3 regions of the Peribacillus muralis genome follow, and region 1 is predicted to be linked to each of the others. Evidence: riboswitches for the same ligand, from Rfam matches in the RefSeq annotation. Region 1 holds a riboswitch; each other region holds the start of a gene.
What was found. Region 1 has a riboswitch for S-adenosylmethionine ahead of ABE28_RS02280 (sugar ABC transporter substrate-binding protein). Riboswitches for the same ligand answer to the same signal wherever they lie in the genome.
Positions count from the first base shown of each region.

Region 2: linked by a shared signal. The riboswitch ahead of metK (methionine adenosyltransferase) and the one ahead of ABE28_RS02280 (sugar ABC transporter substrate-binding protein) in region 1 are both predicted to bind S-adenosylmethionine.
Region 3: linked by a shared signal. The riboswitch ahead of mtnK (S-methyl-5-thioribose kinase) and the one ahead of ABE28_RS02280 (sugar ABC transporter substrate-binding protein) in region 1 are both predicted to bind S-adenosylmethionine.

Region 1 is NZ_CP017080.1:473,267-477,440, reverse strand. It holds gene ABE28_RS02285 (sugar ABC transporter ATP-binding protein) at 1-705, opposite strand, end outside; gene ABE28_RS02280 (sugar ABC transporter substrate-binding protein) at 763-1,875, opposite strand; SAM riboswitch class I at 1,990-2,095, opposite strand; gene ABE28_RS02275 (GTPase domain-containing protein) at 2,193-4,174, opposite strand, start outside.
Region 2 is NZ_CP017080.1:4,263,896-4,268,069, reverse strand. It holds gene pckA (phosphoenolpyruvate carboxykinase (ATP)) at 1-451, opposite strand, end outside; SAM riboswitch class I at 829-991, shown strand; gene metK (methionine adenosyltransferase) at 1,156-2,349, shown strand; gene ABE28_RS20650 (gamma carbonic anhydrase) at 2,511-3,029, opposite strand; gene ABE28_RS20645 (alpha/beta hydrolase) at 3,239-4,042, shown strand; gene ABE28_RS20640 (hypothetical protein) at 4,113-4,174, opposite strand, start outside.
Region 3 is NZ_CP017080.1:2,718,312-2,722,485, forward strand. It holds gene ABE28_RS13150 (pyridoxal phosphate-dependent aminotransferase) at 1-926, opposite strand, end outside; gene ABE28_RS13155 (carbon-nitrogen family hydrolase) at 1,026-1,808, shown strand; SAM riboswitch class I at 1,881-2,035, shown strand; gene mtnK (S-methyl-5-thioribose kinase) at 2,112-3,314, shown strand; gene mtnA (S-methyl-5-thioribose-1-phosphate isomerase) at 3,329-4,174, shown strand, end outside.

The sequences.
Region 1 (4,174 bases):
TTTCTGGTTGATATCCCCCGTTTTACGACATGTGACATGCTCTCCGTTCCTCATGATCGTAATATCCTCACAAATCTCAAAGATCTCAGGGAGACGATGGGAGATGAATATGATTCCTACATCCTTTTGCTTCAATTCATTTACAATTCGAAAAAGTTCTGTCGTCTCCCTATGGCTTAACGGAGCAGTCGGTTCATCGAGAATCAAGAATTTGCATTCAGTCGAAACGGCCCTTGCTATTAAAACCATCTGTTTTTGGGCCAAGGTAAGATCTTTTACCAGTTGTTTCGATGAAACATGAATGTTCATATCTTGAAGTATCTGCGCGGCCGCATTATGCAGATTTTTCCATTTTACCAGCTGTTTCTGGCCCATGTTTTGGACCATTTCATTCAGCATTACATTTTCACCAACGGTTAAGTATGGGATGAGTGACGTATCCACCTCCTGATAAACGATCTGAATGCCATGTCCCTGAGCCTCCTTTGGCGAACGGATTTGCCGCTTTATCCCATCCAGATAAATGTCACCTGAATAATGAACATGTGCCCCAGATAAAACTTTCATTAACGTGGATTTTCCTGCCCCGTTTGCGCCGACCAATGCATGAGCCGTCCCTGTCCGTACTGAAAAATCAACATCACTAAGAGCCTTCACTCCGGGAAATTCAATCGAAATGCCCTTCATATCCACTCGTGTGCCCATGTTCATACCCCCTACCTGAACAGACACCCCCCTTCCTAGGAAAGAGAGTGCCTCTTTTTATTTTTTATAGTGAGCTTTCAAGACTTTCATCCAATCTTCTTCAAATTCGCTTGATTCGCCCCAGCCATTAACAATCCCAGATAGGTTTGTCATGTTTACCGCTTCTTTTGAAGCCTGGATTTGCTTTTGTGAAATAAGTGAAGCCTTTAAATCATATGTTTGCGGCGTATCCTCTCCAGCTAATTTTTTTGCCAATATCCTCATATTCACTGCACCGATCAACTTCGGATCGACTGCTGCCGTGTAAGCCCACGAGCTATCAGCAGAGTGGATTTCCTGAAGATCTGCGTTCGATACGTCAATTCCGTATATCTTCACCTCTTCACGGCCAGCTTCTTTTATCGCCCGTGCCGCTCCGATAGCAAAAGCATCCCACGTTGCAAAAATGGCATCCAATTCACCTTTAGGATATTTGTTCAGCATTGCGGCGACTGCATTCTGTGTCTGAACAGATGTATCAGCAGATGCCACCCCGAACCTTTCGACTTCTTTTATACCAGGATTCTCTTTCAATTTTTTCTGATAGACGGCATTTCTTCTTACCATCGGGGGAAAACCATCCACCCACAGATAAGCGATTGCCGCTTTACCCTTCTGCTCTTCTATCAATTTATCCAAAGCAAGTGCTGCCAACGCTTCATCGTCCTGTGAAGTTAATGTCACACCTTCTATCTTGGACAGGTCGTTTATCGAATCGAAGGTGACCACGCTTTTTCCTGCATCCACCAGCTTTTGAACGTCATTGACTGTTGCTGCATCATCACCATGGGAGATGATATAGCCGTCATAATCTTGTTGCATAGCCTGGGCTATGGCATCATGGAATTTAGCCGTATCACCATTTGCTGTATATGTATCCACTTGAAACCCCAGGGATTCTCCTTCTTCCTTCGCTCCGGCCAGATACTGGGCCGTATGATCATCCCCGCCAATTTTACGGATTACTTTGATCTTCGCTCCCTGCCCATCGGCAAATCTTTCCGGAACATTTTCAAACGATACCTTTTCTTCTTTCTTCGTCTCTGTTGAACTCTGTCCTGAAGAGCAACCTGTTAAAAGCAAAGCAGAAGCGATAGCTGTAATGAATGTAGCTTTAATGGTCTTTCTCATCCTGTTTCCTCCATGTCATTTTATTATTCTTATCCGTTAAGTTGGTGTAAATCCTAAAATAAAAACCTCTCTAGTAATAGAGAGGTTTAATCAGCTGTTTGCGGACTTGTCCCTCTCTTATCTGTCAAAACATTTCTGTTTTGCAGGATTTAGCACCAATTCCTAATGGAACGGTTGCTGGGCATCTTAGGGCCAGTCCCTCCGCCACTCTTGATAAGAGAATATAATGTGTTACGTTTTTCGTAATTACCACTTTATAGGGATATAGTCGTAAAGTCAATAGATTTTTGAATATTTAAAATGTTCGTCGTGACTATTTATTTTCTTTGCAGTTGAGCTAGACGCTTTTTCTCGATTTTTTCAAGCTTCTCCAGCTGGCGCAATTTCACTTCGAACAGCGTGATAGGGTCACGGTACACTTCCGGATTTTCCTTCATATGCTCCAATGCTGCCTGGTAGTCTTTAATTTCAGTCTGCGTTTGCTCTATCGTTTTTTGCAGTAAGGCAAATGAACTGCGATAGAAAAGTGAGATGTCCCGATCCAAGGATTTTTCAAACAGGCCGAATTGGGTCAGGAAGCGTTCCGTGATCATCTCCGCTACATCCTGATAATCTTCGCCTTCCAAGTATTTCTTATAACGGTTGTACATATTGGCTTTATTTTGCGGAATCGCCCCAAATAGTTTTCCTGCGCCTTTAAGCAGCAGCTGCGATGGTGTCCTGCGCAATAAAATATTGACGTTTTCAATGCGGATGCTGCTAGTCATCCGATCCGCATCACGGCGCCAGTCATCCAGTACCCTGAAGTCCCCGGCAAGCATGATCCGTTCTTCTTTGTACAATTCATTGAACCCCGAACTCATCTCATCCATAAACTGTTGGCTTTGTGTGAATTCCATTTGGGAACTGGCAATCCAATCTTGCAGCGAACGGTAATATTGAGGCATGATTTTATCAGATATGAGGGCTTGGATCCGATCATTCATTTCCTGATTTAACTCAATATGAACCTGACTGAAATCACTGCTTTCCGTTAACGATTTGGAACAGTCCCTCAGTAATTCGGGAATTTTAGAAGAAAGCTGATTTTTCACTTCATCCTTGAGCAAACGGTATGCCCTGATGATATTTTCACTTTTTTCTTTTTCCAAATCTCCCAGCTGGTTGACGGCACCATTAAGCTTGACCTCCATCTGTTCATTCCAAGATATGGAATGCTCGCATTTCCGCTCGTTGGCCGCTCGTTTTTCTAACAGGTAAGATAATGTTTTGCGAATGAAGGCAAGAATTTTTTCAGATCTTCTCTCCATCCAATTACCATCATGGTAATTCGTTTGAAGGAATGCTGAAAGGTCCTTCAACTGCTGCTTGCTATCATATAGCTTGGAGAAAGCAAATACTTTCGCATGCGGGAAATATGCATTCACCTTATCCCACGTTTCGTCTTCCATCCGCACTGCCACTTGATCGCTGTAGATCGTATCCATCTTATTCAATAAGAAATGGATCGGCAGCTTTGGAGCCAGTTTTTGAATCTCCAATAACAGATCCCGCTCACTGCCTGTGAAAGGGGCACGGGCATCAAGGACGAACAATAGGCCATCACTGCCATGCAAGTAGCCCTGGAAATCCGATTCCACGCTTTTTTCCCCATTGAATCCTGGTGTATCCAAGAGGCGCAAGCGATTATTCTTCAGATAATCACTAATAAGAGTAACATCGACAATCGTCCCGCGCTGACGGCGAGTTTCATCCAAATCCGTTAGTTCCAAAACAGCCTTGCGCTCCGTGTCGGTGATTTCGAGGATTTCCAAATCATCCCCGTCTTTAACACTGACCAAGGAAGAATGATCTTCGGCGGCTATACTTTCGCCGACAATGGACTGGATGAAGGATGTCTTGCCATTGCCTGCACTCCCCACAAGCAGGAGATTGAAGTTGCCGGTATCATTAAGCCCCTCGACCATCCACTTCAGCTTGTTGCCAACCTTTAAATCGTTCTCTTCAGCCCATTGGATAATCGAATGGAACAGTCTTTCACCCGCTTCGAGCCCGCCACCCAATTTAGGGGACTTCGCCAACAGGCTTTCTGCGTCCTGAATGACTAGCGCATTAATCGTATCAGGGAAAATTTCATTCCAGGACAACGCGGAGGCTGCTGCAAACAACGAAAGCTCCCCATCTGCGATTTTCAACCAGTTTTCCAGCAGTCTTGGCACGACAGGACTCAGATCCTTGATCAAATGCGTTCCTTCCAACAGCCCTGCATAAGCATCTCGGTATAGGGCTGTAAGCTCTT
Region 2 (4,174 bases), 1.1 Mb from region 1:
CTTCGTGGCCTCTCAGCTCCTCTTCGTTCGGACGGATGAATAAAGTATGGGCGAAAAGATTATGCCAAGCATATTCATTAACGACACGGATAGGAAGGCGTGATGATTCTTCTGCACCAGCGAAACCTTTGAAAACGAAAATCTCTTCTTTTGCTTTTAAGTAGTCAATTACTTTATTATATAGCTTATTGAACACATCTTCGGAAATTGGCTGGTTCACTGGGCCCCAATCGACTTTATCTTTAACGGATGCTTCCTCGACGATATATTTATCTTTAGGTGAACGACCCGTGTATTTGCCTGTTTCGGCCTTGACTGCGCCAGTTGATGTTAAAACGCCTTCATTCCTGCTTAATACCTTTTCGACCAATTTGGGAACCGAAAGCTGAGTTTGCACGTTGTGTCCTGTTAATAATTGGTGTAACTCATTAGAAACGTCTACAGAATTCATATATGAGGTACCTTCCTTTGTTTAAGTTTTATATTACAATTAGTATAACACATTTATTTAAATAGTCTATACTATTCCGTCTGATTTGTGATAATTTTCAATTGGTTGAATTCCTCATTTTAAGTGGGCAGGAACCATGTGAAGATTCCTGCATATGCTTTAATGTAAGTCGCTCTCCTTTATTTTAATAGGAAGTGATTAAGCTTTTTCATCATTGGTTAAAAATGGTGTTTTGATCGTTAGGCATCCGGAATCCCTTCCATGACGGGGAATCGGAGTTTATTGTATCCATGTTGGCCTCGGATGATAAATGTTCTTGATAGAAAAACATTGACAAATTCCGACCCAATACGATAATATCTTAAATTGTACGGATTCTCTTATCCCGAGTTGGTGGAGGGACAGGCCCTTTGAAACCCAGCAACCTGCCATATTGAACTTGACTCCAAGAGTAATCGCCGAAAATAAAGCGATGTTCTTCAAGGAAAAGTGGTGATGGTGCTAACCTGAGCAAGGTAAAAAACCCTTGAACGATAAGAGTGAAAGGATAGAAGACAGAATGTTAAACCTTTCCTCATTTTCCAGGGAAGGTTTTTGTGTTTTTTAAGTAATTCTGTGTCTATAGTTGAAGCTAATAAGGGAAACGAGTTCCGTAAAAAAAATCAGGCTAATGCCTACCACATACTAACTTCCAAGGAGGAAATATGATGTCAAAGAAACGTCTATTTACTTCTGAATCTGTTACAGAGGGCCATCCGGACAAGATTTGTGATCAGATTTCAGATTCCATTTTAGATGCTATCCTTGCTAAGGATGCAAATGCGCGTGTTGCGTGTGAAACAAGTGTTACGACAGGTCTTGTGCTTGTTGCTGGTGAAATTACAACATCCGCTTACGTGGATATTCCGCGTATCGTTCGTGATACGATTGCAGGAATTGGCTATACTCGCGCGAAATACGGCTTTGATGCTGAAACGTGTGCTGTATTGAGCTCGATCGATGAGCAGTCTGCCGATATCGCAGCTGGCGTCGATAAAGCTTTGGAAGCACGTGAAGGTAGCATGTCAGAAGAAGAAATCGATGCAATCGGTGCAGGGGACCAAGGTCTTATGTTCGGATTTGCTTGTAATGAAACAGAAGAGCTTATGCCGCTTCCGATCTCATTGGCACACAAGCTTTCATTCCGCTTGACTCAAGTTCGTAAAGATGAAACACTTGCTTACCTTCGCCCAGATGGTAAAACACAGGTAACTGTGGAGTATGATGAAAATAACCGTCCTGTACGTGTAGATACAATCGTCATCTCGACACAGCATGATGCAGAGGTCACGCTTGAGCAAATTCAAGCCGATTTAAAAGAGCATGTGATCAAAGCGGTCGTTCCTGCTGAATTGATCGATGCCGAAACTAAATACTTCATCAACCCGACTGGCCGTTTCGTAATCGGCGGACCTCAAGGGGATGCAGGTCTTACTGGCCGTAAAATCATCGTTGATACGTACGGCGGATACGCTCGTCACGGCGGCGGTGCATTCTCTGGTAAGGATGCTACGAAAGTTGACCGTTCTGCGGCATACGCTGCTCGTTACGTTGCCAAAAACATCGTGGCAGCCGGCCTGGCTGACAAAGCCGAAGTCCAATTGGCATATGCAATCGGTGTGGCAGAGCCTGTATCGATCTCGGTTGATACATTCGGAACCGGCACAGTTAGCGAAGACGTCCTTGTTGACCTGGTTCGCGCTAACTTCGACCTTCGCCCGGCAGGCATCATCAAAATGCTTGATCTTCGTCGCCCAATCTACAAACAGACAGCTGCATACGGACACTTTGGCCGTACCGATGTCGATCTTCCATGGGAACGTACAGATAAAGCAGAAACACTAAAAGCACAAGCATGATCCATATGGAAAAGGTGCGCCGCTAATTGCGGCGCACCTTTTTTGTAGGATTAATTTTGCCTGCAGAGGGAATAATTCAATAAACCCGCTGAGTGGTATATTTCGAGCTAAAAAGAGGCTTCGGTTTGGTTCAAGACTTGAAATGCCGCGGTTAACCTAATTTATTTTATGCGGTCTGCGCTTTTGTAGTATTGTCCTTTTTCGGCATATTCGCGTACGATTCGTTCCATGTCTTGACGGTCTTCCTCATTGATTTCCCGAATCACTTTGGCTGGACGTCCGAAGGCGAGCATATTGGGCGGGATGACCTTGCCCTGGGGAACGAGACTGCCGGCACCGATGAAAGCCCCTTCGCCGATTTCGGCTGCGTCAAGTATGATCGATCCCATGCCGATCAGGGCACCTTTACGGATTTTGCAGCTATGTAAAATGACCTGATGGCCAATGGTCACTTCATCTTCAATGATCAATGGATTATTGGGGCTTTGGTGAAGGACGCTATTATCTTGGATACTTACTTTTTTTCCTATGATGGTTGGGGCTACATCACCGCGGATGACGGAATTGAACCAGATGGATGATTGGTCACCAATTTTCACATCGCCTGTCACGACTGCATTCTCCGCAATATAAGCACTTTCGGCAATTTCCGGTTCCTTGCCCTTGAACGGATAAATAATCATTTTCAATCATTTCCTTTCCGAAGTGAATGTTTTTATGTATTATTTTAATATACCGTATGCAAATACCGTTGGCTATTTATAATACGAAGGTACAACTTGTTAGTTTTCTTTTTTGTCGAAAAACGCGAATATGGTTATAATTTATATATATATTTTAACTATCATGGATCGTATACAACAAGTGAAAAGTGAAAGGGGGATTTCGAATGTGGAAATGGGAGACAGATGGGGACGCCAAAGGCGTCATTGTCATCATTCATGGGGCAATGGAACATCACGGCCGTTATAAATGGGTTACACAAATGTGGCTTTCAGCCGGATACCATGTCGTCATGGGCGACCTTCCTGGGCAGGGCATGACGACTCGTGCCTACCGGGGACATATCGATTCCTTTGATGAATATTTGGATGAAGTGAAAAGCTGGATAGAGGAAGCATACGAATACTCGCTGCCGGTCTTTTTGCTTGGGCATAGCATGGGCGGCCTGATTTCGATACGCCTTCTTCAAGAAGAGGAATGGGATATCGCAGGCGTGATTTTATCTTCACCTTGTTTAGGGCTCGTAACAAAGCCTCCGAAATTCCTGGCAAGCATCTCACATGGCTTGAATCTCGTGATGCCCCAGTTCAGGGTCGACTCTGGATTAACTCCCGAAATGGCAACGAGGAGTTCCGAGGTCCGTGAATGTGACAGGAATGATACATTATATATCACGAAGGTTTCCGTTCGCTGGTATCGGGAGCTCTCCCAGGCCATGAAGGATGCTTTTGAAGAGATTCCCGACTTCCAGGATGTCCCGCTTTTGGTCATGCAGGGCGGAGACGACCGGATCGTGAATAAGAAGGCAGTTCGTGAGTGGTTTAACTATAACTTGGCTAGTGAGAAGCAATACAAAGAATGGCCAAAGCTGTATCATGAGATCTTCAACGAGCCTGAACGTGATGATGTATTCCAATATGCGCTCAGCTTTGTTGAAAATCGCTTGAAAATATTAGGATATGTCATTTGAACGGGAAATACTGCTGTGCCGAATACGTGAAAAAGCTGCCGAATTAAGTTGATCGGCAGCTTTTTATTTCTTAATGGGATGGAATATTCGCGAATAGGTTGAAGATACAACTTATTCGTCCAAATTGAGTGA
Region 3 (4,174 bases), 2.2 Mb from region 1:
TCGATGAAAACATTCCTGCGCCCCTCATACACCTTCACCAATTCCTCTACACACTCTTGCGAATCAAGCAAGGCGGTTGCTGCAGCCTCCTGTATCGCCGGAAAAAGGCTCACATATAAATGGTCCTGCAGCAGTTCAAGAGCTTCAATGACACTTTTGTTGCCTACAGCAAAGCCGACCCTCCATCCTGCCATATTGTAAGTTTTCGAGAGTGTATATATTTCTATCCCGACATCCTTCGCTCCCTCTGCCTGGAGAAAGCTAATCGGTTTTCTTCCAGTGTAACCTATTGCCCCATACGCAAAATCATGGACCACACAAATTGAATGCTCTTTAGCATAGGATACGGTTTCGCTAAAAAATTCTCCGGTTGCGGATGCACCTGTAGGATTATTCGGATAGTTCAAGAACATCATTTTGGCTTTATCGAGCACATCTTTATGTATAGCTTCGTAATTCGGTAGAAAAGCATTTTCCTCCTTCAACGGCATGCGTTCCATTTGCGCCTGAGCCAAAACGACACCGGAAAGATAATCAGGATAGCCGGGATCTGGTACGAGTATCGTATCTCCTGGATTCAATAAACACTGCGGCAATTCGACAAGTCCTGCCTTACCGCCAAAAAGAATGGCTATTTCACTTTTTGGATCGAGCTTGACGCCATATTCCCGTTCATAAAAGGAAGCTGCAGCATCTTTTAAATATTGATGTCCCCTGAACGGCGAATATTTATGGTTGATCGTTTTTTCAGCTGCTGTTTGTAACCTTTTCACGATATGCTCAGGCGTCGGTTGATCGGGATTCCCTTGACCCAGGTTAATCACGTCATGCCCTTGCGCAGTAATCGCATTGACCTTTGCGACCAATGAAGCAAAAAACTGCTTGGGGAGTTCCTGAAGCTGCTTCGATTTTTCGAATTGCAACATTTATTCACCTTCTCTGAAATTTCTTGAAATTCTAGTCACAAATGATATATGTTTATCATAGTCTTGTAAAGCATTTTTTACTTATGGAGGTTTTTATTGATGAAATGGAAAATAGCTTGTATCCAGATGGATATTGCCTTCGGACAACCGGATATCAATTATCAGCATGCTGAACAATGGGTGGAGAAGGCCGTAAACGCAGCGGCCGATATCGTAATTTTACCAGAGCTATGGACTACGGGCTATGACTTGACCAGATTGAATGAGATTGGTGATGTAGAAGCCGAAAAGACGATCGGATTTATAAAAAATATGGCGCGAAAGCACCAAATCCATATCGTTGGCGGGTCCATCGCCAAAAAAACGCACAAAGGCATATATAACACGATGATCATCATCGATAAAAACGGAAACCTCGTTAAAGAATATGATAAGCTTCACTTATTTCAGTTAATGGATGAACATCATTTCCTGCAGCCAGGCGAGAATGATGGTTTATTTACACTTGATGACAAAATATGTGCTGGTTTCATTTGTTATGACATTCGCTTTCCGGAGTGGCAGCGTGCCCATTCCGCTCGCGGGGCAGAAGTTCTGTTCGTTACCGCAGAATGGCCGAAGCCTAGACTTGATCACTGGAGGAGCTTATTGATCAGCCGTGCCATCGAAAACCAGGCCTATGTTGTAGCCGTTAACCGTTCAGGATCGGATGTCAACAATGTATTTGCCGGTCACTCCATGATCATTGACCCTTGGGGCCGTATCGTAAGTGAGGCCGGTGAGGAAAGCGAACTGTTGACAGGCACCTTGGACTTCACCGAAGTATCGAGCGCTCGCAGCAAAATACCGGTATTCGAAGATCGCCGTCCTGATTATTATTAATTTGCCATTGACAAACTATTTAAAAGATTGATATCATTTTCCCGAAGATTAAAATTTCAGAAAACATATAAACTCTTATCAAGAGCAGGCTGAGGGATTAAGGCCCTATGAAGCCCAGCAACCGACTGTAATACCATTGTGAAATGGGGCGGATACACCGCCGGATTGCAAAATCCGCAGAGCACGGTGCCAATTCCACCAGAAAACACTTTTCTGGGAGATGAGAGGTCCGAAGCTAATACTTCTGCCTCTTTCTATATGAAAGAGGCTTTTTTATTCTTATTTTTAATGGAGGGGAAAGAAATGACTCAAAACCATTCGAATTTCAAAAGATTGACAAGCGTAACGGCCATTATCCTTGCAAAAAAATTGGGGCTTGTAGATGCCGATGCCAATTTAAGCTGTAAAGAAATTGGTGATGGTAACTTGAATTATGTGTTCCATATAACAGACACGGCCACGAATAAAGGGATAATCATCAAGCAAGCGGTCCCTTATGCCAAGGTGCTTGGCGAAAGCTGGCCGCTGACATTGAAAAGGGCTGCCATTGAAGCGAATGCCCTTATCCATTTCCGAAGCTATTGCCCCGAATTCGTACCGCAAGTCTATTATTCGGATGAACAGCTAGCCATCACGGTCATGGAAGACTTATCACACCTAAAAATTGTCAGAAGCGGTTTTATTGATGGCGATCCGTTTCCATTGCTTTCGCAGCATATTGGGGAGTATGTTGCGAAGACGTCCTTTTACACTTCCGATTATCATTTGGAGCCCTCCGCAAAGAAAGAAGTGGCACGGCACTTCACGAATCCGGAGCTCTGCAAAATTACGGAAGTCTTTATTTTCACCGATCCTTTTTTCGAAGAGCTGCCTGGTGATTTCGAGGTGGAATTGACGGATGCCGCCAAAACGATTTGGGATGATCAAGAAGTGATACTGGAAGTGGCTAAACTGAAACAAAGCTTTGAAACCGAACAGGAAGCCTTGCTCCATGGAGATTTACATACAGGAAGCATCTTTGCAAGTGAAACCGAAACAAAAGTAATCGATCCTGAATTCGCTTTTTATGGACCAGTCGGTTTTGATCTTGGTCAATACACCGCCAACCTCCTCTTTCAGGCGGTCACTCGAAATGTAGCGGGAAAAGAAGAAATTTTTACACATCTCGATCAATTTTGGCGGTCATTCGAAAAAACATATACGGAACTTTGGAACACCCAGAATAAAAGTCCGTTCCGCCATGTGACTGGCTATCTCCCCTATTTACTGACTAAATTCAAGCGGGATGCATTCGGTTTTGCCGGCTGTGAACTGATTAGAAGAACCATCGGCCTCTCTCATGTCGCTGATTTAAATGTCATGGAAGATAAAGAAACGAAAATCGCAGCCAAAACGGCGACATTGAACCTCGGTGCTTTGTTAATAAAAAAACGGGAAGAATTAGATGTTCCAGCGGTCATTGATTTGGTAAAGCAACAAACGCTGACTTCTTATTCACCCATCTAAAAGGAGACCTGCACGTGACGACGTTAGCACCATTACCATATTCGGTACAATGGGAAAATACCCATATCACATTATTGAATCAACAAGCCCTTCCTGCCATCACTGAGTTTATTCATCTTCATTCAGTCGAGGATGTTTATGACAGCATCCTGACATTGAAGGTACGCGGCGCTCCAGCGATTGGACTGACCGCTGCATTCGGGGTGGCACTTGGTGCCAAGCAGGAAGCTGCAACGGATTTAGCCGATTTCAAAAAAAATGTAACGGAACATATCGAGAGGCTCGCCTCTTCAAGGCCCACTGCCGTCAATCTTTTTTGGGCATTGAAGAGAATGAAGAATATTTTGCAGGAGGCCCAGAGCATATCAGCTGCCAAGGAAGCACTTGTTTTCGAGGCTAAGGCCATCTTTGCGGAAGACGAAGAAATGTGCAGGAAAATCGGGGAGCATGGCTTATCGCTATTCGAAAAAGGGGATTCCGTATTAACGCATTGCAACGCCGGTGGAATTGCCACTGCCCGCTATGGAACAGCCCTGGCTCCGTTCCACCTTGCTAAAGAACGGAATTTCCCGCTGAAAGTGTATGCCTGTGAAACCAGACCTGTTCTGCAGGGTGCGCGATTGACCGCTTGGGAACTGATGCAAGCAGGGGTTGACGTCACCTTGATCTCTGATAACATGGCGGCCCATACGATACACCAAAAGGAAATCGATGCCATTATAGTCGGGGCCGACCGCATTGCAGCAAATGGAGATACAGCCAATAAAATAGGGACATTGGGCTTGGCCATCTTAGCCAAGCACTTCGGGATACCATTTTATGTGGCGGCTCCATCAAGCACCTTCGACCTCTCTCTCGAA